2 regions of the Cytobacillus solani genome follow, and region 2 is predicted to be linked to the other one. Evidence: a T-box and tRNA genes for the amino acid it is inferred to sense, from the RefSeq annotation. Region 2 holds a T-box; the other holds one or more tRNA genes.
The links. The T-box of region 2 lies ahead of leuS (leucine--tRNA ligase). A T-box ahead of a tRNA ligase gene usually reads a tRNA of that ligase, here a tRNA-Leu.

Region 1: it encodes a tRNA-Leu, which carries the amino acid that the T-box ahead of leuS (leucine--tRNA ligase) is inferred to sense. The anticodon was not compared.

Annotation. Positions count from the first base shown of each region.
Region 1 covers NZ_CP041305.1:1,790,527-1,805,479, reverse strand. Annotated here, with positions in the region: gene dusB (tRNA dihydrouridine synthase DusB) at 122-1,123, shown strand; gene lysS (lysine--tRNA ligase) at 1,390-2,826, shown strand; rRNA gene FI644_RS09300 (16S ribosomal RNA) at 3,169-4,719, shown strand; rRNA gene FI644_RS09295 (23S ribosomal RNA) at 5,038-7,970, shown strand; rRNA gene rrf (5S ribosomal RNA) at 8,161-8,277, shown strand; tRNA gene FI644_RS09285 (tRNA-Val) at 8,288-8,363, shown strand; tRNA gene FI644_RS09280 (tRNA-Thr) at 8,376-8,448, shown strand; tRNA gene FI644_RS09275 (tRNA-Lys) at 8,462-8,537, shown strand; tRNA gene FI644_RS09270 (tRNA-Leu) at 8,548-8,629, shown strand; tRNA gene FI644_RS09265 (tRNA-Gly) at 8,641-8,715, shown strand; tRNA gene FI644_RS09260 (tRNA-Leu) at 8,723-8,811, shown strand; tRNA gene FI644_RS09255 (tRNA-Arg) at 8,824-8,900, shown strand; tRNA gene FI644_RS09250 (tRNA-Pro) at 8,907-8,983, shown strand; tRNA gene FI644_RS09245 (tRNA-Ala) at 8,997-9,072, shown strand; rRNA gene FI644_RS09240 (16S ribosomal RNA) at 9,233-10,783, shown strand; rRNA gene FI644_RS09235 (23S ribosomal RNA) at 11,241-14,173, shown strand; rRNA gene rrf (5S ribosomal RNA) at 14,287-14,403, shown strand; gene FI644_RS09225 (CtsR family transcriptional regulator) at 14,585-14,953, shown strand, end outside.
Region 2 covers NZ_CP041305.1:2,987,182-3,002,134, forward strand. Annotated here, with positions in the region: gene FI644_RS15040 (cytochrome c3 family protein) at 1-200, shown strand, start outside; gene FI644_RS15045 (ammonia-forming cytochrome c nitrite reductase subunit c552) at 193-1,623, shown strand; gene FI644_RS15050 (MDR family MFS transporter) at 1,958-3,139, shown strand; gene FI644_RS15055 (hypothetical protein) at 3,255-3,617, opposite strand; gene FI644_RS15060 (sigma-54 interaction domain-containing protein) at 3,747-5,114, shown strand; gene FI644_RS15065 (GntP family permease) at 5,438-6,757, shown strand; gene FI644_RS15070 (3-hydroxybutyrate dehydrogenase) at 6,806-7,582, shown strand; T-box leader at 7,739-7,962, shown strand; gene leuS (leucine--tRNA ligase) at 8,010-10,427, shown strand; gene FI644_RS15080 (rhodanese-like domain-containing protein) at 10,523-10,840, shown strand; gene FI644_RS15085 (selenium metabolism-associated LysR family transcriptional regulator) at 10,897-11,793, opposite strand; gene FI644_RS15090 (sporulation protein Cse60) at 12,079-12,261, shown strand; gene FI644_RS15095 (BaiN/RdsA family NAD(P)/FAD-dependent oxidoreductase) at 12,662-13,933, opposite strand; gene FI644_RS15100 (sulfurtransferase TusA family protein) at 14,216-14,458, shown strand; gene FI644_RS15105 (DsrE family protein) at 14,508-14,870, shown strand; gene FI644_RS15110 (sulfurtransferase TusA family protein) at 14,895-14,953, shown strand, end outside.

The DNA.
Region 1 (14,953 bases), 1.2 Mb from region 2:
AATAAGGGATGTAACTTTAGGTTAGATAGATTTCTAGCTGCTGCGCCTTGGGTTGAAAGACTTGTTTTATGCTTGTCTACCTCAACAAGGCGCTTTCTTATTGCGAATTAGGAGGTTTACTATGTTTAAAATTGGCGATATAGAATTAAAAAATCGTGTTGTACTTGCGCCAATGGCAGGAGTTTGCAATTCAGCTTTTAGACTTACTGTCAAAGAATTCGGTGCTGGATTAGTGTGTGCTGAAATGGTCAGTGATAAAGGCATCGTTATTAAGAATGAAAAGACAATGAACATGCTTTACATCGATGAAAGAGAAAAGCCGCTAAGCCTGCAAATTTTTGGCGGTGAAAAAGAGACATTGGTTGAAGCGGCGAGATTTGTTGATAAAAGTACAAACGCGGACATTATCGATATTAATATGGGCTGCCCTGTACCTAAAATCACTAAATGTGATGCAGGGGCGAAATGGCTGCTTGATCCAGATAAAATTTATGAAATGGTCTCAGCTGTAACAGATGCAGTTGAGAAACCGGTTACCGTTAAAATGCGTATGGGATGGGATGAAGACCATATTTACGCTGTTCGTAATGCACAGGCAGTTGAACGTGCGGGCGGAAAGGCTGTTGCGATGCATGGACGTACACGTGTACAAATGTATGAAGGAAATGCAAATTGGGATATTATTCGTGAAGTGAAGCAAAGTATCAATATTCCACTAATTGGAAACGGAGATGTGCAAACGCCTCAAGATGCTAAACGTATGCTTGATGAAACAGGCTGTGATGGTGTCATGATTGGTAGAGCTGCATTAGGGAACCCATGGATGATTTACCGTACAGTTAAATACCTAGAATCAGGGGAATTAATGGGTGAGCCGGGTGTGCGGGAGAAAATTAATGTTTGCATCCTTCATTTAGATCGTTTAATCGCTTTGAAAAACGAGTATATAGCTGTTCGTGAGATGCGTAAGCATGCTGCTTGGTACCTAAAAGGGATTCGTGGAAATGCAAAAGCACGAAATGCGATCAATGAGTGTCATACAAGAGAAGATCTTGTTACATTGTTAAATGCACTTGTAATAGAAGTAGAGGAAAAGGAACAGAGTCAAATCCAAGCGGGATAACAGTGGTGATGTTTGACTTTGGAATTTTCTTTATCTATAATACTTTTGAACGAAAGAGAACTGCCAGTGACCTACTGGCAGTTTTTATTCTATTTATTCATATTATTGATGTCTGTCCGGTCCACATTGTGTAGAATAATAGAAGTGAGAAATCTTTTATTGTGCATAAGCTTTACATAAAAAAGATTTACAAAATAATGGAGATGATATAAGTGAGCCAGAGTCATGAAGAATTAAATGACCAATTAATCGTCAGAAGGGAAAAAATGAATAGCCTTCGCAATCAAGGACTAGATCCTTTTGGAAAGCGTTTTGATCGTTCTCATCAAACTAAGGAATTGATCGAACAATATGAAGCACTTGAAAAAGAAGAGATTGAAGAAAAAAATATAACAGTAGCACTTGCAGGCCGTATCATGACAAAGCGCGGGAAAGGAAAAGCGGGTTTTGCACATATCCAGGATTTATCTGGACAAATTCAAATCTATGTTCGTAAAGATGCAATTGGTGATGAAAAATATGAAATTTTCGACTCGGTTGATCTTGGGGATATCGTTGGCGTTTCAGGAACTCTTTTTAAAACAAAAGTAGGCGAACTTTCTGTAAAGGTTCAGGAATTTGAACTTTTAACGAAAGCGTTACGACCACTCCCGGATAAATTCCATGGTTTAAAGGACGTTGAGCAACGATACCGTCAACGTTATTTGGATTTAATCATGAGCGAGGAAAGCAAAAAAACATTCGTTGACCGTAGTCGGATTATCCAATCCATGCGCCGCTATCTAGATAGCCAAGGGTACTTAGAAGTAGAAACCCCAATGATGCACTCAATTGCTGGTGGAGCTTCAGCTCGTCCGTTTATTACCCACCATAATGCACTTGATATGGAGCTGTACATGCGTATCGCAATTGAACTACATTTGAAGCGTTTGATTGTTGGCGGCTTAGAGAAGGTGTATGAAATCGGCCGTGTCTTCCGTAATGAAGGTGTTTCAACACGCCATAATCCGGAATTTACGATGATTGAATTATATGAAGCATATGCTGACTATCGCGACATTATGAGCTTAACTGAAAACCTAATTGCACACATCGCACAGGAAGTACTTGGAACAACTACGGTGCAATATGGAGAATATGAAGTTGACTTAAAACCAGAGTGGAAAAGACTTCATATGGTAGATGCGATTAAGGAATACACAGGGGTAGACTTCTGGAAAGAGATGAGCAAGGAAGAAGCGCAGCAATTAGCGAAAGAGCATGGGGTAGAAATTACTGAACATATGCTTTATGGCCATATTGTAAATGAATTTTTTGAGCAAAAAGTAGAGGAGAAATTAATTCAGCCAACATTCATTTTTGGACACCCTGTTGAAATTTCTCCGCTTGCAAAGAAAAATGATGAAGATCCAAGGTTTACGGATCGGTTTGAGCTATTTATTGTTGCACGTGAGCATGCGAATGCATTCACAGAACTTAATGATCCTATTGATCAAAGACAACGTTTTGAAGCTCAGCTCAAAGAACGTGAGCAAGGTAATGACGAAGCTCATATGATGGATGATGATTTCATTGAAGCATTAGAATACGGAATGCCTCCAACGGGAGGGCTTGGGATTGGTATCGATCGCCTTGTCATGCTTTTAACAAATTCTCCTTCCATTAGAGATGTCTTATTATTCCCGTTAATGCGTCACCGTTAAATAACTTTATCAGAGGTAAGGCATGATATTTTATGTGCTTTACCTTTTTTGTATTTCAATAAATAATATGAATATTTTTTCTTTGAATTCTAAAGATAAATATCGAAAAAACATATTGCAACCGCGTAAATATGGTGGTATATTAATATCTGTTGTTGCGAGACGATAACTTTTGAAAAAAGAAATTAAAAAAGTTATTGACTTAAACACAATGAATGTGATAGTATTTAAAAGTCGCCTTGAGCGGCAGAGTAATAACAATCATTGCTCTTTGAAAACTGAACGAACAAAAAAACGTCAACGTTAATTCAAGTTTTAAAACTTAAGAGCTAATCTTACTCTTTATTGGAGAGTTTGATCCTGGCTCAGGACGAACGCTGGCGGCGTGCCTAATACATGCAAGTCGAGCGAATCTGAGGGAGCTTGCTCCCAAAGATTAGCGGCGGACGGGTGAGTAACACGTGGGCAACCTGCCTGTAAGACTGGGATAACTTCGGGAAACCGGAGCTAATACCGGATAATCCTTTTCTACTCATGTAGAAAAGCTGAAAGATGGCTTCGGCTATCACTTACAGATGGGCCCGCGGCGCATTAGCTAGTTGGTGAGGTAACGGCTCACCAAGGCGACGATGCGTAGCCGACCTGAGAGGGTGATCGGCCACACTGGGACTGAGACACGGCCCAGACTCCTACGGGAGGCAGCAGTAGGGAATCTTCCGCAATGGACGAAAGTCTGACGGAGCAACGCCGCGTGAGTGATGAAGGTTTTCGGATCGTAAAACTCTGTTGTTAGGGAAGAACAAGTACCGTTCGAATAGGGCGGTACCTTGACGGTACCTAACCAGAAAGCCACGGCTAACTACGTGCCAGCAGCCGCGGTAATACGTAGGTGGCAAGCGTTGTCCGGAATTATTGGGCGTAAAGCGCGCGCAGGTGGTTTCTTAAGTCTGATGTGAAAGCCCCCGGCTCAACCGGGGAGGGTCATTGGAAACTGGGAGACTTGAGTGCAGAAGAGGAAAGTGGAATTCCAAGTGTAGCGGTGAAATGCGTAGAGATTTGGAGGAACACCAGTGGCGAAGGCGACTTTCTGGTCTGTAACTGACACTGAGGCGCGAAAGCGTGGGGAGCGAACAGGATTAGATACCCTGGTAGTCCACGCCGTAAACGATGAGTGCTAAGTGTTAGAGGGTTTCCGCCCTTTAGTGCTGCAGCAAACGCATTAAGCACTCCGCCTGGGGAGTACGGCCGCAAGGCTGAAACTCAAAGGAATTGACGGGGGCCCGCACAAGCGGTGGAGCATGTGGTTTAATTCGAAGCAACGCGAAGAACCTTACCAGGTCTTGACATCCTCTGACAATCCTAGAGATAGGACGTTCCCCTTCGGGGGACAGAGTGACAGGTGGTGCATGGTTGTCGTCAGCTCGTGTCGTGAGATGTTGGGTTAAGTCCCGCAACGAGCGCAACCCTTGATCTTAGTTGCCAGCATTCAGTTGGGCACTCTAAGGTGACTGCCGGTGACAAACCGGAGGAAGGTGGGGATGACGTCAAATCATCATGCCCCTTATGACCTGGGCTACACACGTGCTACAATGGATGGTACAAAGGGCTGCAAGACCGCGAGGTTTAGCCAATCCCATAAAACCATTCTCAGTTCGGATTGCAGGCTGCAACTCGCCTGCATGAAGCCGGAATCGCTAGTAATCGCGGATCAGCATGCCGCGGTGAATACGTTCCCGGGCCTTGTACACACCGCCCGTCACACCACGAGAGTTTGTAACACCCGAAGTCGGTGGGGTAACCGCAAGGAGCCAGCCGCCTAAGGTGGGACAGATGATTGGGGTGAAGTCGTAACAAGGTAGCCGTATCGGAAGGTGCGGCTGGATCACCTCCTTTCTAAGGATGAAATGAAGTCTAACTTCATTAAAAGACGTTTCATTGTTCGTTCAGTTTTGAGAGAGTAATTTTCTCTCGAAACTTTTTTGTTCTTTGAAAACTAGATAATGTAATAAAGAAGAATAACCGAGTAATCGCCATCTTAGTTTTTTCTCTTATATTGAGTTTTTAAAACCAAGTAAGAGTGTAAACCATGAGGGCAATGAGCAACAAGCAGATCAAGGAAGCGACCGAGCGAGCACCGGAACGTACTCAGTACGTGAGGAGCACAGCGAGAGAGCTGACGCCGAGATGCGCAGTTGATCATTGACCGAAGTAGGTTAAGTTAGAAAGGGCGCACGGTGAATGCCTAGGCACTAGGAGCCGATGAAGGACGGGACTAACACCGATATGCTTCGGGGAGCTGTAAGTAAGCTTTGATCCGGAGATTTCCGAATGGGGGAACCCTCTATCCGTAATGGGATAGAATCTTTACCTGAATACATAGGGTATTGAAGGCAGACCCGGGGAACTGAAACATCTAAGTACCCGGAGGAAGAGAAAGCAAACGCGATTCCCTGAGTAGCGGCGAGCGAAACGGGATTAGCCCAAACCAAGAGGCTTGCCTCTTGGGGTTGTAGGACACTCTACACGGAGTTACAAAGGAACGAGGTAAATGAACAGGTCTGGAAAGGCCGGCCAGAGAAGGTAAAAGCCCTGTAGTTGAAACTTCGTTCCCTCCAGAGTGGATCCTGAGTACGGCGGGACACGAGAAATCCCGTCGGAAGCAGGGAGGACCATCTCCCAAGGCTAAATACTCCCTAGTGACCGATAGTGAACCAGTACCGTGAGGGAAAGGTGAAAAGCACCCCGGAAGGGGAGTGAAAGAGATCCTGAAACCGTGTGCCTACAAGTAGTCAGAGCCCGTTTATGGGTGATGGCGTGCCTTTTGTAGAATGAACCGGCGAGTTACGATTACATGCGAGGTTAAGTTGAATAGACGGAGCCGCAGCGAAAGCGAGTCTGAATAGGGCGAATGAGTATGTGGTCGTAGACCCGAAACCAGGTGATCTACCCATGTCCAGGTTGAAGTTCAGGTAACACTGAATGGAGGACCGAACCCACGCACGTTGAAAAGTGCGGGGATGAGGTGTGGGTAGCGGAGAAATTCCAATCGAACTTGGAGATAGCTGGTTCTCTCCGAAATAGCTTTAGGGCTAGCCTCATGTAGAAAGAGTCTTGGAGGTAGAGCACTGTTTGGACTAGGGGCCCCCATCGGGTTACCGAATTCAGACAAACTCCGAATGCCAAAGACTTATCCATGGGAGTCAGACTGCGAGTGATAAGATCCGTAGTCAAGAGGGAAACAGCCCAGACCACCAGCTAAGGTCCCAAAGTATACGTTAAGTGGAAAAGGATGTGGAGTTGCTTAGACAACCAGGATGTTGGCTTAGAAGCAGCCACCATTTAAAGAGTGCGTAATAGCTCACTGGTCGAGTGACTCTGCGCCGAAAATGTACCGGGGCTAAACGTATCACCGAAGCTGTGGATGGACATCTACGATGTCCGTGGTAGGAGAGCGTTCTAAGGGCGTTGAAGCTAGACCGCAAGGACTGGTGGAGCGCTTAGAAGTGAGAATGCCGGTATGAGTAGCGAAAGATGGGTGAGAATCCCATCCACCGAATGCCTAAGGTTTCCTGAGGAAGGCTCGTCCGCTCAGGGTTAGTCGGGACCTAAGCCGAGGCTGAAAAGCGTAGGCGATGGACAACAGGTTGATATTCCTGTACCACCAAACTCCGTTTGAGCAATGGGGGGACGCAGGAGGATAGGGTAAGCGCACTGCTGGATATGTGCGTCTAAGCAGTTAGGCTGCAAGCGAGGAAAATCCCGTTTGCGTGAAGGCTGAGCTGTGACAGCGAGGGAAATATAGTACCGAAGTTCCTGATTCCACACTGCCAAGAAAAGCCTCTAGTGAGGATAAGGTGCCCGTACCGCAAACCGACACAGGTAGGCGAGGAGAGAATCCTAAGGTGAGCGAGAGAACTCTCGTTAAGGAACTCGGCAAAATGACCCCGTAACTTCGGGAGAAGGGGTGCTTTTTAGGGTGAATAGCCCTGAAAAGCCGCAGTGAATAGGCCCAGGCGACTGTTTAGCAAAAACACAGGTCTCTGCGAAGCCGCAAGGCGAAGTATAGGGGCTGACGCCTGCCCGGTGCTGGAAGGTTAAGAGGAGGGGTTAGCTTACGCGAAGCTCTGAATTGAAGCCCCAGTAAACGGCGGCCGTAACTATAACGGTCCTAAGGTAGCGAAATTCCTTGTCGGGTAAGTTCCGACCCGCACGAAAGGCGTAACGATCTGGGCACTGTCTCAACGAGAGACTCGGTGAAATTATAGTACCTGTGAAGATGCAGGTTACCCGCGACAGGACGGAAAGACCCCGTGGAGCTTTACTGTAGCCTGATATTGAATTTCGGTACAGCTTGTACAGGATAGGTAGGAGCCTTGGAAGCCGGAGCGCCAGCTTCGGTGGAGGCATCGGTGGGATACTACCCTGGCTGTATTGAAATTCTAACCCATGCCCCTGATCGGGGCAGGAGACAGTGTCAGGTGGGCAGTTTGACTGGGGCGGTCGCCTCCTAAAAAGTAACGGAGGCGCCCAAAGGTTCCCTCAGAATGGTTGGAAATCATTCGAAGAGTGTAAAGGCATAAGGGAGCTTGACTGCGAGACCTACAAGTCGAGCAGGGACGAAAGTCGGGCTTAGTGATCCGGTGGTTCCGCATGGAAGGGCCATCGCTCAACGGATAAAAGCTACCCCGGGGATAACAGGCTTATCTCCCCCAAGAGTCCACATCGACGGGGAGGTTTGGCACCTCGATGTCGGCTCATCGCATCCTGGGGCTGTAGTCGGTCCCAAGGGTTGGGCTGTTCGCCCATTAAAGCGGTACGCGAGCTGGGTTCAGAACGTCGTGAGACAGTTCGGTCCCTATCCGTCGTGGGCGCAGGAAATTTGAGAGGAGCTGTCCTTAGTACGAGAGGACCGGGATGGACGCACCGCTGGTGTACCAGTTGTTCTGCCAAGAGCATCGCTGGGTAGCTATGTGCGGAAGGGATAAGTGCTGAAAGCATCTAAGCATGAAGCCCCCCTCGAGATGAGATTTCCCATAGCGTCAAGCTAGTAAGACCCCTGAAAGATGATCAGGTTGATAGGTTTGAGGTGGAAGCGTGGTGACACGTGGAGCTGACAAATACTAATCGGTCGAGGACTTAACCAAAATGAAAGGCGAAGGCGACTGTTCAACTTCGAAAGGCGTTGGAGAGCCGACCATGCAAATCCCGCATTTGGATTTGTAGGGGCGGATCGAAACGACCGAGAAGTTAGGAGCCGTAGCTGGACAAAATGATTACTCAACTTCTTCTTTAGCATTATCTAGTTTTGAGGGAACAAACCTCATCATAAATAGGTCTAGTGACGATGGCGAGAAGGCCACACCCGTTCCCATCCCGAACACGGAAGTTAAGCTTCTCAGCGCCGATGGTAGTTAGGGGCTGTCCCCTTGTGAGAGTAGGACGTCGCTAGGCTTTATAAAATGGAGGATTAGCTCAGCTGGGAGAGCATCTGCCTTACAAGCAGAGGGTCGGCGGTTCGATCCCGTCATCCTCCACCATATTTTTATTATGCCGGCCTAGCTCAATTGGTAGAGCAACTGACTTGTAATCAGTAGGTTGGGGGTTCAAGTCCTCTGGCCGGCATGTTTCCTAGAAAGAGCCATTAGCTCAGTCGGTAGAGCATCTGACTTTTAATCAGAGGGTCGAAGGTTCGAGTCCTTCATGGCTCACCATTTAAATAATGCGGGTGTGGCGGAACTGGCAGACGCACTAGACTTAGGATCTAGCGCCGCAAGGCGTGGGGGTTCGACTCCCTTCACCCGCATCATTTTATTTGCGGAAGTAGTTCAGTGGTAGAACACCACCTTGCCAAGGTGGGGGTCGCGGGTTCGAATCCCGTCTTCCGCTCCAATTATTTGCCGGGGTGGCGGAACTGGCAGACGCACAGGACTTAAAATCCTGCGGTAGGTGACTACCGTACCGGTTCGATTCCGGTCCTCGGCACCACTTTAAAAAATAGCGCCCGTAGCTCAATTGGATAGAGCGTCTGACTACGGATCAGAAGGTTATGGGTTCGACTCCTTTCGGGCGCGCCATAAAAACGGGAAGTAGCTCAGCTTGGTAGAGCACTTGGTTTGGGACCAAGGGGTCGCAGGTTCGAATCCTGTCTTCCCGACCATTCATATTTTTATGGGGCCTTAGCTCAGCTGGGAGAGCGCCTGCCTTGCACGCAGGAGGTCAGCGGTTCGATCCCGCTAGGCTCCACCAAAATGTTAAAAAAGGTATTGACTTAACATTTTAAACATAGTAGTATTTAAAAGTCGCCTTGAGCGGCAGAGTAATAATAATCATTGCTCTTTGAAAACTGAACGAACAAAAAACGTCAACGTTAATTCAAGTATTAAAACTTAAGAGCTAATCTTACTCTTTATTGGAGAGTTTGATCCTGGCTCAGGACGAACGCTGGCGGCGTGCCTAATACATGCAAGTCGAGCGAATCTGAGGGAGCTTGCTCCCAAAGATTAGCGGCGGACGGGTGAGTAACACGTGGGCAACCTGCCTGTAAGACTGGGATAACTTCGGGAAACCGGAGCTAATACCGGATAATCCTTTTCTACTCATGTAGAAAAGTTGAAAGATGGCTTCGGCTATCACTTACAGATGGGCCCGCGGCGCATTAGCTAGTTGGTGAGGTAACGGCTCACCAAGGCGACGATGCGTAGCCGACCTGAGAGGGTGATCGGCCACACTGGGACTGAGACACGGCCCAGACTCCTACGGGAGGCAGCAGTAGGGAATCTTCCGCAATGGACGAAAGTCTGACGGAGCAACGCCGCGTGAGTGATGAAGGTTTTCGGATCGTAAAACTCTGTTGTTAGGGAAGAACAAGTACCGTTCGAATAGGGCGGTACCTTGACGGTACCTAACCAGAAAGCCACGGCTAACTACGTGCCAGCAGCCGCGGTAATACGTAGGTGGCAAGCGTTGTCCGGAATTATTGGGCGTAAAGCGCGCGCAGGTGGTTTCTTAAGTCTGATGTGAAAGCCCCCGGCTCAACCGGGGAGGGTCATTGGAAACTGGGAGACTTGAGTGCAGAAGAGGAAAGTGGAATTCCAAGTGTAGCGGTGAAATGCGTAGAGATTTGGAGGAACACCAGTGGCGAAGGCGACTTTCTGGTCTGTAACTGACACTGAGGCGCGAAAGCGTGGGGAGCGAACAGGATTAGATACCCTGGTAGTCCACGCCGTAAACGATGAGTGCTAAGTGTTAGAGGGTTTCCGCCCTTTAGTGCTGCAGCAAACGCATTAAGCACTCCGCCTGGGGAGTACGGCCGCAAGGCTGAAACTCAAAGGAATTGACGGGGGCCCGCACAAGCGGTGGAGCATGTGGTTTAATTCGAAGCAACGCGAAGAACCTTACCAGGTCTTGACATCCTCTGACAATCCTAGAGATAGGACGTTCCCCTTCGGGGGACAGAGTGACAGGTGGTGCATGGTTGTCGTCAGCTCGTGTCGTGAGATGTTGGGTTAAGTCCCGCAACGAGCGCAACCCTTGATCTTAGTTGCCAGCATTCAGTTGGGCACTCTAAGGTGACTGCCGGTGACAAACCGGAGGAAGGTGGGGATGACGTCAAATCATCATGCCCCTTATGACCTGGGCTACACACGTGCTACAATGGATGGTACAAAGGGCTGCAAGACCGCGAGGTTTAGCCAATCCCATAAAACCATTCTCAGTTCGGATTGCAGGCTGCAACTCGCCTGCATGAAGCCGGAATCGCTAGTAATCGCGGATCAGCATGCCGCGGTGAATACGTTCCCGGGCCTTGTACACACCGCCCGTCACACCACGAGAGTTTGTAACACCCGAAGTCGGTGGGGTAACCGCAAGGAGCCAGCCGCCTAAGGTGGGACAGATGATTGGGGTGAAGTCGTAACAAGGTAGCCGTATCGGAAGGTGCGGCTGGATCACCTCCTTTCTAAGGATGAAATGAAGTCTAACTTCATTAAAAGACGTTTCATTGTTCGTTCAGTTTTGAGAGAGTAATCTCTCATATTATTTTGCTCCTGCGCCGCAGTAGTTCGAGGAAGATAAACCTCAGCTCGTCGCAAGGCAGCATGATGAATAGCTACGAAGCTTAATCACGTTGTGATTGAAATCAGTAGCCTTGTTCTTTGAAAACTAGATAATGCAATAAAGAAGATAACCGAGTAATCGCCATCTTAGTTTTTTCTCTTATATTGAGTTTTTAAAACCAAGTAAGTTTTTTCTCTTATATTGAGTTTTTAAAACCAAGTAAGAGTGTAAACCATGAGGGCAATGAGCAACAAGCAGATCAAGGAAGCGACCGAGCGAGCACCGGAACGTACTCAGTACGTGAGGAGCACAGCGAGAGAGCTGACGCCGAGATGCGCAGTTGATCATTGACCGAAGTAGGTTAAGTTAGAAAGGGCGCACGGTGAATGCCTAGGCACTAGGAGCCGATGAAGGACGGGACTAACACCGATATGCTTCGGGGAGCTGTAAGTAAGCTTTGATCCGGAGATTTCCGAATGGGGGAACCCTCTATCCGTAATGGGATAGAATCTTTACCTGAATACATAGGGTATTGAAGGCAGACCCGGGGAACTGAAACATCTAAGTACCCGGAGGAAGAGAAAGCAAACGCGATTCCCTGAGTAGCGGCGAGCGAAACGGGATTAGCCCAAACCAAGAGGCTTGCCTCTTGGGGTTGTAGGACACTCTACACGGAGTTACAAAGGAACGAGGTAAATGAACAGGTCTGGAAAGGCCGGCCAGAGAAGGTAAAAGCCCTGTAGTTGAAACTTCGTTCCCTCCAGAGTGGATCCTGAGTACGGCGGGACACGAGAAATCCCGTCGGAAGCAGGGAGGACCATCTCCCAAGGCTAAATACTCCCTAGTGACCGATAGTGAACCAGTACCGTGAGGGAAAGGTGAAAAGCACCCCGGAAGGGGAGTGAAAGAGATCCTGAAACCGTGTGCCTACAAGTAGTTAGAGCCCGTTAATGGGTGATAGCGTGCCTTTTGTAGAATGAACCGGCGAGTTACGATTACATGCAAGGTTAAGTTGAATAGACGGAGCCGCAGCGAAAGCGAGTCTGAATAGGGCGAATGAGTATGTGGTCGTAGACCCGAAACCAGGTGATCTACCCATGTCCAGGTTGAAGTTCAGGTAACACTGAATGGAGGACCGAACCCACGCACGTTGAAAAGTGCGGGGATGAGGTGTGGGTAGCGGAGAAATTCCAATCGAACTTGGAGATAGCTGGTTCTCTCCGAAATAGCTTTAGGGCTAGCCTCATGTAGAAAGAGTCTTGGAGGTAGAGCACTGTTTGGACTAGGGGCCCCCATCGGGTTACCGAATTCAGACAAACTCCGAATGCCAAAGACTTATCCATGGGAGTCAGACTGCGAGTGATAAGATCCGTAGTCAAGAGGGAAACAGCCCAGACCACCAGCTAAGGTCCCAAAGTATACGTTAAGTGGAAAAGGATGTGGAGTTGCTTAGACAACCAGGATGTTGGCTTAGAAGCAGCCACCATTTAAAGAGTGCGTAATAGCTCACTGGTCGAGTGACTCTGCGCCGAAAATGTACCGGGGCTAAACGTATCACCGAAGCTGTGGATGGACATCTACGATGTCCGTGGTAGGAGAGCGTTCTAAGGGCGTTGAAGCTAGACCGCAAGGACTGGTGGAGCGCTTAGAAGTGAGAATGCCGGTATGAGTAGCGAAAGATGGGTGAGAATCCCATCCACCGAATGCCTAAGGTTTCCTGAGGAAGGCTCGTCCGCTCAGGGTTAGTCGGGACCTAAGCCGAGGCTGAAAAGCGTAGGCGATGGACAACAGGTTGATATTCCTGTACCACCAAACTCCGTTTGAGCAATGGGGGGACGCAGGAGGATAGGGTAAGCGCACTGCTGGATATGTGCGTCTAAGCAGTTAGGCTGCAAGCGAGGAAAATCCCGTTTGCGTGAAGGCTGAGCTGTGACAGCGAGGGAAATATAGTACCGAAGTTCCTGATTCCACACTGCCAAGAAAAGCCTCTAGTGAGGATAAGGTGCCCGTACCGCAAACCGACACAGGTAGGCGAGGAGAGAATCCTAAGGTGAGCGAGAGAACTCTCGTTAAGGAACTCGGCAAAATGACCCCGTAACTTCGGGAGAAGGGGTGCTTTTTAGGGTGAATAGCCCTGAAAAGCCGCAGTGAATAGGCCCAGGCGACTGTTTAGCAAAAACACAGGTCTCTGCGAAGCCGCAAGGCGAAGTATAGGGGCTGACGCCTGCCCGGTGCTGGAAGGTTAAGAGGAGGGGTTAGCTTACGCGAAGCTCTGAATTGAAGCCCCAGTAAACGGCGGCCGTAACTATAACGGTCCTAAGGTAGCGAAATTCCTTGTCGGGTAAGTTCCGACCCGCACGAAAGGCGTAACGATCTGGGCACTGTCTCAACGAGAGACTCGGTGAAATTATAGTACCTGTGAAGATGCAGGTTACCCGCGACAGGACGGAAAGACCCCGTGGAGCTTTACTGTAGCCTGATATTGAATTTCGGTACAGCTTGTACAGGATAGGTAGGAGCCTTGGAAGCCGGAGCGCCAGCTTCGGTGGAGGCATCGGTGGGATACTACCCTGGCTGTATTGAAATTCTAACCCATGCCCCTGATCGGGGCAGGAGACAGTGTCAGGTGGGCAGTTTGACTGGGGCGGTCGCCTCCTAAAAAGTAACGGAGGCGCCCAAAGGTTCCCTCAGAATGGTTGGAAATCATTCGAAGAGTGTAAAGGCATAAGGGAGCTTGACTGCGAGACCTACAAGTCGAGCAGGGACGAAAGTCGGGCTTAGTGATCCGGTGGTTCCGCATGGAAGGGCCATCGCTCAACGGATAAAAGCTACCCCGGGGATAACAGGCTTATCTCCCCCAAGAGTCCACATCGACGGGGAGGTTTGGCACCTCGATGTCGGCTCATCGCATCCTGGGGCTGTAGTCGGTCCCAAGGGTTGGGCTGTTCGCCCATTAAAGCGGTACGCGAGCTGGGTTCAGAACGTCGTGAGACAGTTCGGTCCCTATCCGTCGTGGGCGCAGGAAATTTGAGAGGAGCTGTCCTTAGTACGAGAGGACCGGGATGGACGCACCGCTGGTGTACCAGTTGTTCTGCCAAGAGCATCGCTGGGTAGCTATGTGCGGAAGGGATAAGTGCTGAAAGCATCTAAGCATGAAGCCCCCCTCGAGATGAGATTTCCCATAGCGTCAAGCTAGTAAGACCCCTGAAAGATGATCAGGTTGATAGGTTTGAGGTGGAAGCGTGGTGACACGTGGAGCTGACAAATACTAATCGGTCGAGGACTTAACCAAAATGAAAAGCGAAGGCGACCGAGAAGTTAGGAGCCGTAGCTGGACAAAATGATTACTCAACTTCTTCTTTAGCATTATCTAGTTTTGAGGGAACAAACCTCATCATAAATAGGTCTAGTGACGATGGCGAGAAGGCCACACCCGTTCCCATCCCGAACACGGAAGTTAAGCTTCTCAGCGCCGATGGTAGTTAGGGGCTGTCCCCTTGTGAGAGTAGGACGTCGCTAGGCAAATGAAAGAGCACCTGTAAAGGTGCTCTTTTTTGTGTTCTATATTCTAATTATCAGTTCATTCATAGGTTTGAGAAATAAAAAATGGGGGAAAATTATAATACTTGTTCATTGCAACGTCATTTATACTTATGTATAATTAAAGTCAAATATAGTCAAAGTCAGATTGGGGGGAGGAGTAATGAGAAATATTTCAGATATCATTGAGAATTATTTGAAGCAGGTCTTAGAATTGAGCGAAAGAGAACTCGTTGAGATAAAACGCAGTGAAATTGCAGATAAATTCCAATGTGTACCGTCCCAGATTAATTATGTCATCAATACAAGATTTACAATTGAAAAGGGTTATGTCGTTGAAAGCAAAAGAGGCGGCGGTGGATATATTCGAATAATGAAGGTTCAATCTTATGATCATGCTCATGTAATTGAACAAATATTATCTTTAATTCAAGGCCGGTTAACACAGAATAGTGCGGAAGATGTGATATTCCGACTTATAGAAGAGGAAATTATTACTAAGCGAGAGGCAAAAATCATGCTCAGTGTTATT
Region 2 (14,953 bases):
CAACTGATGCTATTAATCAGAACTGTATTGATTGCCATGAGAGTACATTGGATAATGTTTCTCACGACGCAAAGGACAGCTGTTCAAGCTGCCATCAGGCAATCCCGCATGGCAATGGCTTTAAAACAGAAGATTATTTTAAACCGCCTAAATCAGGTGAGCTTTTAGAAAACAAAGGAGGTACGATGAACAATGGCTAGGACTTATCGATGGTTATTACTTTCCCTGGCTGCTGTCATACTGATAATTACAGGCTGTTCAAGCTCTGATGCCACGACTGCTGCAGAAGATGCGAAGACTGGATTATCAAAAGATGAAATCAGCAATGAGGCGTTTAAAGATTTATTCCCGCTTCAATATGACAGTTATCAGAAAAATGCAGAGGATACAAAGGATACAAAATATAGCGGATCAGTCAAACGTAGTAAGTTCGATCCGGATAAAGAACCATATTTGCCTGTTCTTTTTAATGGGTATGGATTTGCAACAGACTATAATGAAGACCGCGGGCATATTTATGCGAACGAGGATATACGTACAACAGCTCGGATAACTGACAAATCTATCGGTTCCTGTTTAACATGTAAATCGACCGCAGTTCCACATATGATTGAAGAAATGGGCGATGACTATTGGGGAAGTAGCTTCAATGATGTCATTTGGCCAAAGGCAGAGTCTATGGGCCATTCCCCTATTGGGTGTTCAGACTGTCATGATCCAGAAACAATGGATCTTCGCATTACTCGTCCAAGCTTTACTAAAGGAATGGAAGCGCAAGGAATTGATACTTCCAAAGCAACAAAGAATGATATGAGAAACTATGTTTGTGCACAATGCCATGTGGAGTACCATTTTGCAGCAGAAAATAGTGAAGTAACTTTCCCATGGGAAAATGGATTTAAACCGGAAGACATGTATCAATATTATGAAACAACAGCCAAAGAGAATGGGTTTAAACAAGACTTTATTCATAATGTATCTGGAACGCCAATCGTAAAAGCACAGCATCCGGATTTTGAGACACATATAGAAGGACCTCACGGACAGGCAGGCGTCACATGTGCTGACTGCCATATGCCATATGAACGTGTAGACGGCAAGAAGAAAATCAGTTCTCACTGGTGGCAATCACCACTTAAAACAATGGATCAGTCATGTGCTACATGCCATAGTGACCGTGAACTTGAAGATCTGGAAAAGCGTGTAGCTGAAATTCAAGATACACATATGGAAGGTTTGCATAAAGCAGAGGATATCTCAATAAGTTCGCATTATTATGTAAATAAAATGATTACTTCCGGGGTAAGTGAAGAGAAAATAAAAGAAGCTCAAGAACATATCCGTAAAGGGCAATGGTTCTGGGATATTGTCGCTGCCGAAAGTGGAGCAGGTTTCCATAACCCGCAAGGTGGAATGAAAGCTTTAAGAGTTTCAAGTGATGAATCGAATAAAGCGATCCAAATTGCTACTGAAGAGCTTGTTAAAAAAGGTGTCAATATCGAAGAATTAAAAGAAGAGATTGAAAAAGTGAAGAAGGCTGTTTCTGAAGAAAAAGATAATGCTAAAAAGAAAGTGCATGCGACCAACAGCTACTTTCCTGCTCAGCAGCCTCCTCCAAAATAGAGAATAAAGTAAGCTATGAAAACACTGTACAATTAAGTTTGTACGGTGTTTTCTTTATTGTGTCAAAATGTTGAATAAGTGTCAATTAACTCACTCCATTTTCTAAATAATTCACAATTGAAGTTTTCTGAATTTTTATATTTAAATAGCAGGCGAAATACTTATTGCAAGGACAATAAAAAAGAAATAAAATTTACTTTGGAATACGAAATAAAGAGAATTTTAAGTTCACATATAAAAGAATAATGAACAAATTTTAAGATAGAATTATCTTGGTGAAAGCGACCTAATTAAGGCGCTTTTTAGTCTTTCTATGAAAGGAGCGTTCTTTTTCATGCCACGTGTTTTATGGCTTTTAGTTATTGGGATGGCAGTGAATGTAACAGGCTCTTCTTTTTTATGGCCTTTAAACACCATTTACATTCACGACCATCTTGGAAAATCATTGTCAGTAGCAGGAATTGTGCTTATGTTAAACTCTGGAGCGACTGTTGTCGGAAATTTATTTGGAGGAGCACTTTTTGATAAAATTGGCGGTTATAAATCTGTCCTGCTCGGAATTGGAATCTCGTTATTCTCCCTAATTGGTTTAACCTTTTGGCATGGCTGGCCAATGTATGTTATCTTTTTAACGATTGCTGGTTTTGGAGCAGGAATTGTCTTTCCATCGATGTTTGCGATGGCAGGCTCTGTTTGGAAAGAAGGAGGAAGAAAAGCCTTTAATGCGATGTATGTCGCGCAAAATTTAGGGGTTGCAGTAGGTGCTGCACTTGGAGGGTTTGTTGCTTCTTATTCCTTTCAGCTGATCTTTTTAGCGAATACACTTATGTATGTAATCTTTCTTCTTATTGCCGTTTTAGGTTATCGAAAGATTAATACCATTTCAGTTTCACAAAGTTCCGTTTTAAAAGAAAATACCGGTGTAAAAAACCATACAAAATTATATGCCTTATTAATTCTTTGTCTTGGGTATTTACTGTGTTGGGTTGGATATGTTCAGTGGCAGACGACAATCGCAGCTTTCACACAGGAGTTAAATATTACATTAAAACAATATAGCTTCCTTTGGACAGTTAATGGCGCATTGATCGTACTTGGTCAGCCGCTAGTCAATATCTTTGTGAAGCGAATTAAGTCACTCAAAACACAAATTAATATAGGAATTATTATTTTTATAGGTTCATTTGCACTGACAGCAGGGGCAAAAGAGTTCCCAATCTTTCTTACAGCAATGATTATTTTAACGATTGGTGAAATGTTTATTTGGCCAGCCGTCCCAACAGTTGCTAATGATTTGGCACCAAAGGGAAGAGACGGCTTTTATCAAGGGATCGTAAACAGTACAGCAACTGGGGGAAGAATGATAGGACCATTGCTTGGAGGGGTTTTAGTCGATGTTTACGGAACTTCCATGTTATTTACAGTTCTCATTATTCTTCTTGTCATATCAATTTTTACTACTTTGATTTATGATCGGAAAATTAAAGAAAAGAAGCAATTGGCACATGCGTCTTAATATATGAAAGCAGCGGATTTCAACAGAAGGAGTCCGCTGCTTTTTTTATTTTGGGAAAGTAGAACTGATAAAGTTCAAAGAAGCCTATGATTCTCAAAAAAGAGAAAAAAGCAATTCAGCGGTAATTAAAGAAGTTATATGTTTTTTTGTTGAAATGCTGTTGTACAAATAGCACTTCATTGAAATAGCTCTTTATTCGTATCCACCTTGCTGGATAGGAATGAAGAAATCTTGAAATTGCTTCTTCGGAAAAAATGACTAGATAATCCAAATGAACACCAGAATGCTGTTTTAAGTCATACAAAAGTGCATGCGGAATGGTATAGTAATCTTTTATTTGCAAAGGGTTAAGCTTTATCGCAGAAATATGGTGTTCATTTAAATAAGTTTGCAAAGCATGTTTCTGTACCTCAATACTCTGCTCTCTAGTAAGGTCTTCAGCTTGCCATAGCTCATTGATTATATAAATTCCCTTCATTTAAATTCACCCCATTGATTTGATTACTATTGTTATGGGCAAAAAATGGCCAGTAAATACTTCTTAACGATAAATTATCGGAAAAGTATGATAATATAGTAAGAAATTATTTTTGATAAGGGGATTTGGATGAGAAGTGCGTTATTAGATATACCAATTGATATTGTAGAGACCATTGTGGAAAATGCTTTTGGCTGGCTTGTCGTTGTTGATAAAGAGGGCAAGATCATTTATATAAATAAAAATTATTGTGATTTTCTAGAAGTAGAGCGAGATACAGTGATTGGTGTACATGTTTCCAAGGTAATAGAAAACTCACGGATGCATATCGTTGCTGCAACGGGAAAAGAAGAAATTGCAGATCTCCAGTACATAAGAGGAAACTATATGATTGCTAATCGAATTCCAATTGTTTCAAATAATTTTGTGGTTGGCGCATTTGGTACTGTTTTTTTTCGGGATACAAAGGAATGGATGAAAATGAACAGTCATGTAAAAAGTATGCTGACGAAAATTCAAAGCTATATACAAGACATTGACCGCAGTGTGAAATATAGCTTAGATGATCTTCTTGGCAATTCGAAGCAAATTCAGAGCTTAAAAGATAAAGTAAAGATGATTGCTGCAAGTGACATATCTGTTTTAATTCGCGGAGAAAGCGGGACAGGAAAGGAATTATTTGCCCATAGTATTCATCAATTAAGCAACAGAAGTCATCAGCCTTTTGTGAAGATAAATTGTGGAGCCATTCCAGAGCATCTTTTGGAATCAGAATTATTTGGTTATGAGGAAGGTGCTTTTACTGGAGCTAGAAAAGGAGGAAAGAAGGGAAAGTTTCAATTAGCAGATGGAGGGACATTATTTTTAGATGAAATTGGTGATATGCCAATCAATATGCAAGTAAAGCTATTAAGAGCTTTACAGGAGGGGGAAGTGGAGAGTGTAGGATCAACTGAACCTGTTCATATTGATGTAAGAATTATTGCTGCTACGAATCGCCCGCTTGAAAAGATGATGGAAGAGAAAAGATTCAGAGAAGATTTGTTTTATCGAATAAATGTTGTGCCATTCATGATTCCCCCTTTGCGTGAGCGAATGGAAGATGTTCCTATTTTAATGGATTATTTTATAAAAAAAATTACGAAGAAGTCAGGAAAAAGAATTATGTCCATAGACGAGGATGTTATTGAAAGGTTTCAGCAATATAGCTGGCCAGGCAATATTAGAGAACTGGAGAATGTCATTGAAGCAGCTATTCATCTGACAAACAATGAAGTGATTACATTGGAATCCCTTCCAGATTATTTGAAGGAATCCTCGCTTTTTCCTGTAGGTAAAAAGAAATTAAAGGAAATCATCGAAGAGACGGAAAGGCGAATATTACTTCAAAGCCTGGCAAAATACAATAACAATAAACTTGAAGCAGCAAAGGCTCTGGGGATTAGTAAATCATCACTTTATGAAAAATTGAAAAAATATGGGATTGATCATTCGTAGTCCAGAATTTTGGAAGGTGTTCCAGAATTCTGGACTTTCTTTTTCCTCTTCAATCAACATGGGCTTCTATGAAACTAATTAAAATATTAATCACTCGAAGTCCAGTTTTCTGGAAAAAAGTTCACAAAATTTTCAAATATGATTGTTCCATATAGTTTTTATTTTTGGCACGCTACTTGCAATAAACCAGAAGGAGGAACATTTTGAACCTTGCCAGAAAGTTATTTCAAAATGTAATCGTTTACAAAAAGGGGGCTGAAATAAAGGCAAAAAAGTATGCAGTGAATGTAAGCATCAAACTCACAAAAAAGGAGGAACAAAAAATGCTTAGCATGATCGGATTAATCGGTGGATTGGCATTATTAATATTTTTAACAATGCGCGGAATGAACCTTCTTGTCGTAGGTCCATTGTCAGCCATATTTGTTGCCGTATTTAGCGGGATGCCGTTATTTCCGCAGCTGGCTGGGGAGGGAGAGGCAAATCTGGTTGGCAATTATATGTCAGGGTTCTCGGGGTTTGTTACCTCTTGGTATTTAATGTTTTTATTAGGTGCTATTTTTGGAAAAGTAATGGAGGATAGCGGAGCAGCGGATAGTGTTTCCAAGCTGATTGTTGATAAGCTTGGAATGAAGTATGCGGTTCTGGCCATTGTCGTTTCCTGTGCCTTTTTAACCTATGGCGGTGTCAGCTTATTCGTTGTTGCCTTTTCAGTTTATCCAATGGCATTAAGCTTATTTAAGCAAGCAAACTTGCCGAGAAGATTTATTCCAGCTGCACTTGCCTTCGGATCGGTCACATTTACGATGACCTCTGCTGGGTCCCCAGAAATTCAAAACTGGATTCCAATTGAATATCTTGGTACAACGCCATATGCCGGTCTGGAAGTTAGTATAATTGTTGCGGTCTTTATGATGATTTTTGGCTATTGGTGGCTGAAGAGAATGATTACTAAAGCAGTACAAAGAGGAGAAACATTTGTAGCAAGAGAAAAAGATCCTGTGACAGTAGATAAAAACTTGCCAAACCCGCTTATGGGGGCAATCCCATTAATTGTAGTACTCATTATTTCATTCATTTTCCATGATTCTCTTAAGCAATCGGCGTTAATCATTGCTTTATTAGGCGGGGTAATTGCAACCTATCTACTAAATCGCAGGTATTTCAAAGACTTCTGGAATGCTGTTTCTGAGGGAACGCTAGGAGCATTAATCGCAATTGGAAATACAGCAGCAGTTGTTGGTTTTGGCGGTGTGGCTAAGGCAGTACCTGCGTTTGAAACAGCAGTGGATTTTATGACCAACATCCCCGGAAGTCCGCTAATTGGGGCAGCAATCGCCGTGAGTGTAATTGCAGGAATGACTGGATCTGCCTCTGGAGGACAGGTCATCGCACTTCCGCTATTAGCACCACATTATATGGATATGGGGGTAAATCCGGAAGCGCTTCACAGAGTCGCTGCGATTTCGTCCGGTGCACTGGATTCACTGCCTCATAATGGATATGTTGTGACAACGGTTCGTTCCATTTGTGGAGAAAGCCATCAGGATGCCTATGGTGCAGTTGGAGCTCTCACAGTTATCGTACCAGCGATAGGCGTTGTTCTTGCAATTATACTATTCTCTTTCGGACTTGGTATCTAAGTCTAGGAGTTTCTATTTTTAGCATCGTTTTTCGAAAGGAGTTTATTTATGGTTCAGACAAAGGTAGTTTTTATAACCGGAGCGGCACAAGGCATTGGTTATGAGATTGGAAAAAGGTTTGCAGGGAATGGGGCAGCAATTGTCTTAACAGATATCCAAGAAGAATCTGTGAAACTAGCTGCTGGAAAATTGCAGGATGAAGGCTACGAAGCGATCGGATTAAAATGTGATGTTACTTCAGAAAAAGAAATGGAATGTTGTATACAAGAAACAGTTCGGCATTTTGGAAGCCTGGATGTTCTTATAAACAATGCAGGGCTTCAGCATGTATCGCTGATTGAAGATTTTCCAACAGAAAAGTTCGAATTCCTTATTAAAGTTATGCTGACGGCTCCATTTATTGCAATGAAACATGTCTTACCAATAATGAAGCAACAGCAGTTTGGACGGATCATTAATATGGCATCGATTAATGGATTAATAGGCTTTGCTGGGAAGGCAGCCTATAATAGTGCGAAGCATGGGGTGATTGGGTTAACAAAAGTAGCCGCATTAGAAACTGCTGAGCAAGGAATTACTATCAATGCCTTGTGTCCTGGCTATATTGACACACCTCTTGTTCGAAATCAGCTTAGCGATCTTGCAGCAATAAGGAATATACCAATTGAAAAGGCGCTTGAAGAAGTCATCTTCCCGTTAGTTCCACAAAGAAGGCTGTTAACTGTTGAAGAGATTGCTGACTATGCTATATTCTTGTCGGGGGAATCCGCAAGAGGTATTACAGGGCAGGCAATTGTTATTGATGGGGGATATACAGTTCAGTAAGGTATAAGAGGACAGTTATTTACTGTCCTCATTTTAATATATGATTAAAGGAACACCTTCTCATTTCTAAGCATACACTATCTATTACACTTCCCGTCAGGATGAGCCCCCTTGCATCTTGGCGGGAAATTTTATACAATAGCAATAAAATATTAACTATCTGCCACGATAAGGAGCAGTAGTGGTGTTGAATCCTTTTAGAGAGCTGACGGTAGGTGCAAGTCAGCAGGAAGCCATCATGAACTCGCCTTTGAGCAGCAAGTGTGAAGTAGTAGTAATGCTTGCCGTTTTCCGCGTTAAGGATGAATGAAGCGAATGACTTTTGTCATTAATGTGGGTGGTACCGCGGGAGATTCATACATAATCCTCTCGTCCCTATTTTGGGATGAGAGGTTTTTTTATTACTTATTTTAGGGAGGAAAAGACAATGAGCTTCAATCACCAGAAGATTGAAAAGAAGTGGCAAACCGTCTGGGAAGACAATAAAACCTTTAAGACGAGTGAAGATAAAGGGAAAAATAAATTCTACGCACTAGATATGTTTCCATACCCATCCGGTGCAGGTCTTCATGTAGGACACCCGGAAGGCTATACAGCAACAGATATTCTTTCCCGCATGAAGCGGATGCAGGGCTTTAATGTTCTTCATCCAATGGGATGGGATGCATTTGGGTTGCCAGCTGAGCAGTATGCATTAGATACAGGCAATGATCCGGCTGAATTTACGGCGCAAAATATTAATACTTTCCGCCGTCAAATTAAAGCATTAGGTTTTTCATATGACTGGGATCGCGAAGTGAATACGACTGATCCGGAATATTACAAATGGACACAATGGATTTTCTTAAAGCTTTATGAAAAAGGGCTTGCTTATATTGATGAAGTAGCGGTTAACTGGTGCCCAGCACTTGGTACCGTACTTGCCAATGAAGAAGTAATTGATGGAAAAAGTGAGCGCGGCGGACATCCAGTTGTTCGTAAACCAATGAGACAGTGGATGTTGAAAATTACAGCGTATGCTGACCGCTTACTTGAAGACCTAGATTTATTGGATTGGCCAGAAAGCCTTAAGGATATGCAGCGCAACTGGATTGGACGCTCAGAAGGCGCAGAAGTGACTTTCCAAATTGAAGGACACGAAGGAACATTCACTGTATTTACAACTCGCCCAGATACTCTTTTTGGTGCAACATATGCGGTGCTAGCTCCAGAGCATGCTTTAGTCAATACAATTACAACAGATGGCCAGAGAGAAGCTGTTGATGCTTATATTGAAAAAATCCAAAGCAAAAGTGATCTTGAAAGAACAGATTTGGCAAAAGAAAAGACAGGTGTTTTCACTGGTGCCTATGCAGTAAATCCAGTAAATGGTGAGAAGATGCCAATTTGGATCGCTGATTATGTATTAGCTAGCTACGGAACAGGTGCAATCATGGCAGTACCAGGACATGATGAGCGTGATTATGAGTTCGCAAAGCAATTTGACCTTCCAATTATTGAGGTGGTTGCCGGTGGAGATGTTCAAAAAGAGGCATACACAGGTGATGGTGAGCATGTAAACTCAGGCTTCTTGAATGGAATGAACAAGGAAGATGCAATTGAAAAGATGATTGCGTGGCTTGAAGAAAAGGAAATCGGTACGAAGAAGGTAACTTATCGTCTTCGCGATTGGCTATTTAGCCGCCAGCGTTACTGGGGTGAACCGATTCCTATCATTCATTGGGAGGACGGCACTTCGTCAGCTGTTCCTGAAGACCAGCTTCCATTAATCCTTCCAAAGACAACAGAAATTAAGCCTTCTGGTACAGGGGAATCTCCACTTGCGAATATTGAAGAGTGGGTAAATGTTGTTGATCCGGAAACTGGCAAAAAGGGCCGCAGGGAAACGAATACAATGCCGCAATGGGCAGGTAGCTGCTGGTATTATTTACGCTATATCGATCCGAAAAATCCAGAAGCACTTGCAGATGCAGAAAAACTAAAGGAATGGCTTCCGGTTGATATTTATATCGGCGGAGCAGAGCATGCGGTGCTTCACCTTTTATATGCACGCTTCTGGCACAAGGTTCTATATGATATCGGTGTGGTTCATACGAAGGAGCCTTTCCAAAAGTTATTTAACCAAGGGATGATTCTTGGTGAAGGTAATGAAAAAATGAGTAAGTCAAAAGGGAATGTTGTAAACCCTGACGATATTATTGACAGCCACGGCGCTGATACGCTTCGCTTATATGAAATGTTCATGGGACCATTAGATGCTTCGATTGCTTGGTCAACAAATGGATTAGATGGATCCAGAAGATTCTTAGACCGTGTTTGGCGTTTATTGGTTGAGGAGAATGGCGAGTTAAATCCGAAAATCCAAGTAGTTGAAGATGCTGGTGACTTAGAGAAGATCTATCATCAAACGGTGAAAAAGGTGACAGAGGATTATGAAGGATTACGTTTTAATACAGCGATTTCACAGTTAATGGTCTTTATTAATGAAGCGTATAAATCAACAGTTCTTCCGAAGCATTTTATAGAAGGGTTTGTAAAAATGCTATCACCAATCACACCACACGTGGCAGAAGAACTATGGGAAAAACTTGGCCATAGCGGAACAATTGCTTATGAAGCATGGCCAGCATTTGATGAAGCGAAACTAGTGGATGATGAAGTTGAAATTGTTATTCAGATTAACGGCAAAGTAAAGGCAAAGCTTCGTGTTCCATCTGATGCCCAAAAAGATGCACTTGAAAAAATCGCCATGGACGATGACAAAGTGAAAGAGCAAATTGATGGGAAAACCATTCGTAAAGTTATTGCAGTACCTGGAAAGTTAGTTAATATAGTGGCTAATTAAAAAAGCAAGGGCAACTATTCAGCATCCTCCGATTGTGTTTTCGGAGGATGTTTTTTACAATAGGGAGATAATTAAATTTAGAAGGGATTTTTTCAATGGAATCAATCGAAATCATTACAACAGATGAATTAGAGGAAAAAATAGATGCAGGTGAAAAGCTGGAGCTTGTAGATGTAAGAGAAGATGAAGAGGTAGCACAAGGGATAATACCTGGTGCTAAACATATCCGCATGATGACCATTCCAGAAAACCTGGATTACTTTGATAAAGACAAGGAATACATTTTTATTTGCCGATCCGGCGGAAGAAGCGAGAACGTCTGTTATTACATGCAAGATCAAGGCTTCAAGGTTAGAAATATGATTGGCGGCATGCTAAATTGGTCTGGGGAAACTGTAAAGCCTGAAAAGTAAGCCGACGACATAATAAAAGAGCAGACAGCTAGGTATAAAGCTGTCTGTTTTTTTGCTTAAACAGAATTCTTTTCTAAGCTTTTCAAATTCTCAATAAATAGTTTTGCAGCTAATGATAAAGTTTTGTTTTTATGATAAACAAGATAAAAAAACCTTTCATCATGAAAGTCCTTAATTTCATACATATGAATTAAATTGGCAGAAGCAAATTCTTGTGCAGCTATTTCTGAAATAATGGAGATTCCTATATTTTGTTTAACAAACTGGATTAAACTATTGCCAGAATCTGTATGGACAACAGTGTGTAAATGTTCCTTTGAAATCTTTTTCTTTTCTAAAAACTTATTTATTAATGACCTTGTACCAGAATCTGAGCTTCTCATAATCAGCGGATACTTAATGATTTCCTCTAAAGAAACAGGGCCATTAAATTCCTGTTCATTTGAAGTAATTAATACTAATTTTTCTTTTTGAAGAGGAAGGTAGCAAAGCTTATCATTCTCATATTTTTCTCCTAGGATTCCAATATCAACAGATCGATTGAGGACATGTTCTACGACCTTTTTTGATGAGGATTCTGAGATATGAAAAGAAATATTCGGATGAACATGATTGAAATGTTTGATTATATTTGGAATGATAAAGGAGCCAGGAACAGAGCTTGTCGCGATTTTTACAATTCCGCGAAAGTCCATCATTTCCCTCTTTAGATCAAGCAATGCCTCATCTTTTAATAGTAAAATTTTTTGTGCCCAATGATGTAATTGTTCCCCATGCGGTGTTAGTATTGTATCTCTTCCATCCCGGTCAAAAAGCTTAAGGTTTAAACTTTTCTCTAATGCCTTAATATGTGAACTAACTGTCGATTGACTTAAAAAAACGTCATCGGCAGCTTTCGAAAAATTTTTATGCTCGACAACCTTTGTAAAAACAAATAATTGGTGCATATCCATTTTCTGCACCTCCAATCTCATTGATAATATCGATTGAATACTATATATGATATCAATTAATTGTATTTATATAAGAATACCATTTCTATCTAAGATAGGGGTGTGGAGTTTTGTCCAAAATTAAAAACTTTATACGAAATAGAGGAAAAATGATTAATAATAGGAAGAGAGAATTGGAAAGGAACATTTACTAACGTTTATTAGGTTCTTGCAGAATCTTAAACGACTAAATATAGACTATTCTGTTAATAATGATTCTAAAACGCTAGAAAGGGTGAGGGGTCTTTGATTCAGGTTAAATTATTTGATCAAGAGCATGAGAAAGATCTCGAGTTGGAAATGAATCGTTTTTTACAGAAAATAGAAGAGAAAAAGCTGCTCGATATTAAATATAATGTAGCCGCTGTTCATGAGGATGAAGATGAACAGATTTACTGTTTTTCAGCAATGATTATTTATCGAGCCTGAATGGGTTGCGGTCACTTTTTGTGATCTTTAATTTTTTGGGGTGTGTCCTAAAATGGGTATTTTTGCAAAAAGAAGTCACGTGAAAAGATTTACGTGCTCGAATATGGTAATTAATGCAAAAAGAGGTCCACATAAAAAGATATACGTGCCCGAATGCGGTAATTAATGCAAAAAGAGGTCCACATAAAAAGATATACGTGCCCGAATATGGAAATTAATGTAAAAAAAGGTCACATAAAAAGATATACGTGCCCGAATGTGGTAATTAATGCAAAAAGAGGTCACATAAAAAGATATACGTGCCCGAGTATGGTAATTAATATAAAAAGAGGTCACATAAAATTTTTATGTGACCGCAAAAATCATCATTCTTGTAAATACTTCTGTGCAATCGCTACATTTATTTTTGGCTCCGCGCTGCTAAGGCTGCATTTATTCCTGCAAGCCTTCCCGTGACAAGTGCAGAGGTGATATTATATCCGCCTGTGTAGCCATGGATATCAAGAATTTCCCCACAGAAAAACAATCCATCCATTAATTTAGATGCCATTGTTTGCGGCTCAATCTCTTTAACAGAAACACCCCCGCCAGTAACAAACGCTTTATCTAATGGCAGTGTTCCATTGACATGAAATTGAAACTTCTTACAGCTGCTTACAAAACTTCGCAGCTTTTCGTTTGAAATCATTGCACCTTGAGTGGGAGGATCTATTTCACATTGCTCAAGAAGGAACAATAAATATCTTTCAGGCAAAAAGCCTTTTAACAGGTTTTTAATGCTTTTCTTTGGTTCATCTTTAATAAGCTTATATATTTCTTGTAGTAACGGTTCTTCTTTTTTATCAGGGATGGCATCAAGACTCATAGTAACCTCACGTAAGTCCCACTTTTTCATTGCCTTGACGACAAATTGGCTGCAACGTAAAACGGCTGGACCACTGACACCAAAGTGGGTGAAAATCATATCCATCCTATGTGTAATCAAAGGCTTTCCTTTCGGATTCAATACACTAAGCGCTACATTTCTCAAAGATAAACCTTGCAAAGTTTTCTCTTTAATAAAAGGTTCTGCGGATGTGACTGGAACTTCCGTTGGAAATAAATCCGTTACCGTATGACCGCCCTTTTTCGCCCATGCATACCCATCTCCAGTAGATCCTGTATGTGGCACAGACTTTCCTCCGACAGCAATGACAACAGAATCAGCCTCGTACACTTGTCCATTCTTCAGTTCGACGGAATGGACTTTTCCGTTCTTATAATGAACATCGTTAATCGGGCTGTTCGTTTTAATATCTACCCTTAAATCTTTTAATCTCGAAAGCAAGGCATCTACAACCGATTGTGCCTTATCTGTAACAGGAAACATTCTCCCGTGATCTTCTTCTTTGAGTTGAATCCCAAGTTTCTCAAAAAACTTAATAATATCCTCATTGCTGAAAAGTGAAAAGGCACTGTACAAAAAACGGCCATTTCCTGGGATATGCTTAATAATTTCATCAACAGGCAGCCTGTTCGTGACATTGCACCTTCCCCCGCCTGAAATGGCAAGCTTTCTTCCTAGCTTGTCCCCTTTATCAATAAGGAGAACTTTTGCTTTGTTTTCAGCCGCGCCAATGGCTGCCATCAAACCTGAAGGGCCTCCGCCAATCACTATTACATCATACTTCATTTCGTCACCAACTTATTTCATCCTTAATTTACTTAACAATTATAAACGATTCGTAATGAAATACATAATATGCACAAAATTTCTTGAGTTTGAACTTTACTAATTAGAATGATTCTCTATCTATTCGAAAAGACGATACATATTCATCGATACTATAGATAGATTGAATTTATTTTGTAAAACGTATTCATTATAATTGGGAGGAAAGCGCTTTTATTTATTAGAGGTTCCAAGTCTATTTTCTTCTTTTTTATCATTAATCGTATAAAAAGGTGGTGTCAAATGGAAAGTCACATTTCAGTAGATGTCACTTATGATGCCGGCCCGACTGGGTGTGGAGAGCTAATAATGAATTTATTCCTTACGATGAGGAAAATGGCAGAGGGGGAAATCATTAAAGTGATCTCGTATGACCCTGGTGCACGTGAAGATTTGCCTGCATGGTGCCGAATGCAGCACCATACATTGATAAACCGTCTCGATGAAGGGAATATCAGCCATTATTTTATTAAAAAAGGAAAGTAGCTTAGACCAATTATCTAATCTAGTAAACTAAATTTTGGGAGGAATCATCATGTCAGGAAAATTCGCAGTGAGTATTACAAGTGCTAAAAATGATACAGATAAAGCAACGGTTGGGTTTGTAGTAGCCAATGCTGCCGTTGCATCTGGTCAGGAAACAGTTGTCTTTTTAAATGTTGAAGGTGCATTTCTAGCTGAAAAGGGATATGCAGAAGATATTCATGAAGAAGGCTTTGCGCCATTAAAGCAATTAATGGATCAATTTGTTGAAGCGGGAGGAATCATTTGGGTATGCAGTCCTTGTTACAAAAAGAGAGGGCTATCAGAGGATAATTTAATAGAAGGAGCAACAATCGTCGGAGGAGCTAGATTAGTAGAATTCCTAACACAAGGTGCAGCTTCGATTACATATTAATTTTTCCGTTAGGGGGCAGCTCTCATGTTAAATCCTCATGCCGTTTGCGATGGTGGAGACCTTGATTGCGGGTCAGGTTTGTT